Regions from separate parts of the Actinoplanes sp. NPDC000266 genome, predicted to be linked through region 2. Evidence: riboswitches for the same ligand, from Rfam matches in the RefSeq annotation. Region 2 holds a riboswitch; the other holds the start of a gene.
The links. Region 2 has a riboswitch for ZMP and ZTP ahead of ACFY36_RS25850 (glycine hydroxymethyltransferase). Riboswitches for the same ligand answer to the same signal wherever they lie in the genome.
Positions count from the first base shown of each region.

Region 1: another riboswitch for ZMP and ZTP. It lies ahead of ACFY36_RS28995 (bifunctional 5,10-methylenetetrahydrofolate dehydrogenase/5,10-methenyltetrahydrofolate cyclohydrolase); the one in region 2 lies ahead of ACFY36_RS25850 (glycine hydroxymethyltransferase).

Region 1 is NZ_JBIAZI010000007.1:324,067-326,448, forward strand. Features, by position in the region: partial or broken gene ACFY36_RS28990 (transposase) at 1-45, shown strand, start outside; gene ACFY36_RS28995 (bifunctional 5,10-methylenetetrahydrofolate dehydrogenase/5,10-methenyltetrahydrofolate cyclohydrolase) at 246-1,106, opposite strand; ZMP/ZTP riboswitch at 1,123-1,206, opposite strand; gene dxs (1-deoxy-D-xylulose-5-phosphate synthase) at 1,308-2,382, shown strand, end outside.
Region 2 is NZ_JBIAZI010000006.1:344,181-346,562, reverse strand. Features, by position in the region: gene ACFY36_RS25860 (SDR family NAD(P)-dependent oxidoreductase) at 1-203, shown strand, start outside; gene ACFY36_RS25855 (SAM-dependent methyltransferase) at 207-947, opposite strand; ZMP/ZTP riboswitch at 1,086-1,169, shown strand; gene ACFY36_RS25850 (glycine hydroxymethyltransferase) at 1,189-2,382, shown strand, end outside.

The sequences.
Region 1 (2,382 bases), on a different contig from region 2:
AGCCAAGACACCGAACCCGAGCAGACCGCCGAGATCGCCGCCTAACATCAACTCACACGGATCAGCGATGGCCGAGTCATACACCACCCCAACGGGCGCGACCGGAGGAGGCGCCTTGCGCCGTGGCGAGCCGGGCACCCGTGGCGCGCCGGCCCGGCCTGCGTGAGTCGGTGAACCGGGCGTGGCCCCGCGCTGCGCTCCCGTGGGAAGGCGGCCTCTCCGCAGCTCGGGGCACCCCAAACACCTCAGGAAGTAGCGCGCTCCGCCGCCTGCACCGCATTGCGGAACAACATCGCCACAGTGGTCGGTCCCACCCCGCCCACTCGCGGTGTGATCGCTCCCGCCACCTCCGCGCACGACTCGTCCACGTCGGGGAGCAGACGGCGGCCCTCGTAACGGACTCCCGCGCCGATCACCGTTGCCCCCGGGCGGACGTGTTCCGGCTGGATGATTCCGGGGACGCCGGCGGCGGCGATCAGGATCTCGGCTCGCTGGGTGTAGCGGGCCCAGTCCTTCACGCCCGTGTGCACCACCGTCACCGCCGCGTTCGCTGTCGGGCGCTTCTGGGCCAGCAACATCGCCAGCGGGCGGCCCAGTGTGGCTCCCCGGCCCAGGATGACCACCTCTCGGCCCGCCACCGGGATCTCGTAGTGGGCCAGCAGCGCCTCGATGCCCGCGGGGGTGCAGGGGAGTGGCCCGGGCATGCCCAGGGCCAGGCGGCCCATGTTCAGCGGGTGCATGCCGTCGACGTCCATGTCGGGGTCGAGGGTCTGCAGGGCCGCGTCGTAGTCGAGGTGAGCCGGGATCGGGTATTGGATCAGGACGCCGTGCACTGCCGGGTCGTCGTTGAAGCCGGCGATCACCGACTCCAGGTCCTTCTGGGTCGCGTCCGCCGGCAGGTGCTCGTGCGGGGACTCGAAGCCCAGGTCGGCCGCCTGGCGCTGCTTGATGCGGATGTATCCGGCGCTGGCGTCGTCGTCGCCCACGAGGATGGTGGCGAGGCTCGGGGTGACGCCCCGGGCCCGCAGGCGGGTCACGCGGTCGGCGACGTCGGCCAGGACGGCCTCGGCCACGGGGGCGCCGGGCAGGAGACGGGCTGAAGGCATGGCTGAACTCCGCATGCACGGGTGCCCAGGCGGTCGACCCCCCGTGACGAGCTCCCCGATGGTTGACCCATCCTCCGTGCCGCCAGTCGCGTTCGTACGACAAGCATGCCAGAGGAAAGTTTGTGACGGTTGTGTGTAGGACACCGCATCGAAACCTCTTGGCGGATGCGCCAGTGCGCCACGCCGATAGACTTTGCCCCCATGAGCGAATCCCTCCCCGCCTCCGATGGTCTTCTGGCCGGCGTCACCTCACCCGGTGACCTCAAGCGCCTCAACCCCGAGCAGCTGACCCTGCTGGCGGCGGAGATCCGGGACTTCATGGTGGCCAAGGTGTCGCGGACCGGCGGTCACCTCGGTCCCAGCCTCGGTGTGGTCGAGACCACACTGGCGCTGCACCGGGTGTTCGACTCACCCCGTGATCGCGTGCTGTTCGACACCGGTCATCAGGCGTACGTCCACAAGATCGTGACCGGCCGGCAGGACGGCTTCGACATGCTGCGGCAGCGGGGTGGTCTCTCGGGTTATCCGAGCCGGGCCGAGAGCGAGCACGACCTGGTGGAGAACTCGCATGCCTCGACCGCGCTGTCGTACGCCGACGGCCTCTCCAAGGCTTTCGCCCTGCGCGGCGAGGACCGTCACGTGGTCGCCGTCGTCGGTGACGGCGCGCTGACCGGTGGCATGTGCTGGGAGGCGCTCAACAACATCGCCACCGCGAAGAACCGGCTGGTCATCGTCGTCAACGACAACGGGCGGTCGTACGCGCCGACCATCGGCGGCCTGGCCGACCACCTGAGCACGCTGCGGCTCAACCCGGGCTACGAGCGGGTGCTCGACCTGGTCAAGGACGCGCTGGGCAACACCCCTGTGGTCGGCAAGCCGGTCTACGAGGTGCTGCACGCGGTCAAGCGGGGCATCAAGGACGCGGTCAGCCCGCAGCCGATGTTCGAGGACCTCGGCATCAAATACATCGGGCCGGTCGACGGTCACGACATGGTCGCCATGGAGTCGGCGCTGCGCCGGGCCAAGGGCTTCGACGCCCCGGTCATCGTGCACGCGGTCACCCGCAAGGGCTACGGATATCGCCCGGCCGAGCAGGACGAGGCCGACTGCCTGCACAGCCCGGGCGCGTTCGATCCGCAGACGGGCGCGCTGACCGCCAAGCCGTCGGTGAAGTGGACGCACGTCTTCTCCGAGGAGCTCATCAAGATCGCCGACGAGCGGCTGGACGTCGTCGGCATCACCGCCGCTATGGGCGAGCCGACCGGCATCGCCGACC
Region 2 (2,382 bases):
CGTTGCTGCGGGCGGCGGCCGACCCCGGCGTGACGGCCGGCGACTACTACGGACCGGACGGATGGGGGCAGTTCACCGGGAAGCCCGTGGTGGTGTCCGCGGCGGCCGAGGCGTACGACCCGGCGCTCGCGGCGCGCCTGTGGGAGGTCTCGGAAAGGCTCACGGGAGTGCGGTGGCCGGCCGCCGCCACGACCGGCCACTAGCGATCAGCGCTTGATCAGCGCAAACACACCCCAACCGAGATATTCGCGCTGGTAGCGCACGTGGCTCACCGGAGCCGTATCGAGCTCGGCCCGCATCTCGGCCCACAGCGGGTCGCCCGGGTTGGCGTCGAGCCAGCGCCGGACGTTCAGCCAGTGCGCCGCCTCGTAGCGATCCCAGTCGTCGGAGTTCGACAGCATCATCTCGACCACGTCGTAGCCGAGCTCGCCGAAGTGCGCGAGCAGGCCGGGCAGGTCGCGAAGATCTTCTTTCGCGGCCATGTGGCAGGCCGTGACCGTCTCCTGATCGGGTGGGTCGAGCCGCCAGTAGGGCTCACCGATCAGGAGCATGCCGCCCGGTTTGAGGCTGCGTTCGAGGATCTCGATGGTGCCCTCGACGCCGTCGCCGATCCACGTCGCCCCGATGCACGCGGCGATGTCGGATTTGTCAGGCGAAACGAAGTGGGCGGCGTCGCTGTGGTGGAAGTCGGCCTGAACGCCCAGCTCATCGGCACGCTGCTGCGCTTCTCGCGTCCATTTGACCGAAATGTCAACACCGGTGCCGGTGATGCCGTAGTCGCGGGCCCAGGTGCAGAGCATCTCGCCGCGACCCGAGCAGAAGTCGGTCAGCGTCGTGCCCGGCGTCAGCTTGAGAACCCGGCCGAGGTCGGCCAGCTTGGCCGGCGAGAAGGGATTGAGGATCCGGAGGTCACCCTCGCGGATGAGGAACTGCCGTGGAAGATCCATGTCGGTGCGTCCTGTCAGTCGATCGGAAGAGGGAGACGGGAACGCAGCGGACAGTCATGAAACGCACCTCCAGGAGTTTCGGCCGACCCTAGGGAGCCGCCGACGGCGCGCGCAAAGGGTTTTCCGCCCGCTATGCTGGCCCCGGGCCGTGACTGGCGCGTTCGGATGGGCCAACCATCGGGGAGCGGCTCCTCTGACCTGCCGTGCGCCTGGGCCTCTTCATCCGTGATAGGGAGGTCCCATGCCCAACGCAGAGTCCACCGCCTTTCAGTCCGCCCTCGAGGTGGTCCGGTCGGTCGAGCCCCGCATCGCCGACGCGATCGCCAAGGAGCTGCACGACCAGCGCGAGTCCCTCAAGCTGATCGCCAGTGAGAACTACGCCTCTCCGGCCGTCCTGCTCGCCATGGGCAACTGGCTCTCCGACAAGTACGCCGAGGGCACCATCGGCCGCCGCTTCTACGCCGGCTGCCAGAACGTCGACACCGTCGAGGCGGTCGCCGTCGAGCACGCCAAGGCCCTGTTCGGCGCCGAATACGCGTACGTGCAGCCGCACTCCGGCATCGACGCCAACCTGGTCGCCTACTGGGCCATCCTGGCCGACCGGGTCGAGGTGCCCTACCTCAAGAAGTTCGAGAAGCGCCAGGTCAACGACCTGACCGACGCCGAGTGGGCCGAGCTGCGGGCCGCGTTCGGCAACCAGCGCATGCTCGGCATGTCGCTCGACGCCGGCGGCCACCTCACCCACGGCTTCCGCCCGAACATCTCGGGCAAGATGTTCGACCAGCGCAGCTACGGCGTCGACCCGGCCACCGGCCAGATCGACTACGCGGCCCTGCGGGAGACGGCGCGCGAATTCAAGCCGCTGATCATCGTGGGCGGCTACTCGGCGTACCCCCGCAAGGTGAACTTCGCGACCCTCCGCGAGATCGCCGACGAGGTGGGCGCGACGTTCATGGTCGACATGGCGCACTTCGCCGGCCTGGTCGCGGGCAAGGTCTTCACCGGCGACTTCAACCCGATCGAGCACGCGCACATCGTCACCACGACGACCCACAAGAGTCTGCGCGGCCCGCGCGGCGGCGCCGTCTTCGCCCAGGAGTCGCTGGCGTCCCAGGTCGACCGCGGCTGCCCGATGGTGCTGGGCGGCCCGCTGGCCCACGTGATGGCGGCCAAGGCGATCGCGTTCGCCGAGGCCCGCCGCCCCGAGTTCGCGACGTACGCCCAGCAGATCGTGACGAACAGCCAGGCGCTGGCCGAGGGCCTGCTCAAGCGCGGCGTCCAGCTGGTCAGCGGCGGCACCGACAACCACCTGGTCCTGATCGACGTGCACCCGTTCGGCCTCACCGGCCGCCAGGCCGAGCAGGCCCTGCTCGACAGCGGCGTGGTCACGAACCGCAACGCCATCCCGAACGACCCGAACGGCGCCTGGTACACG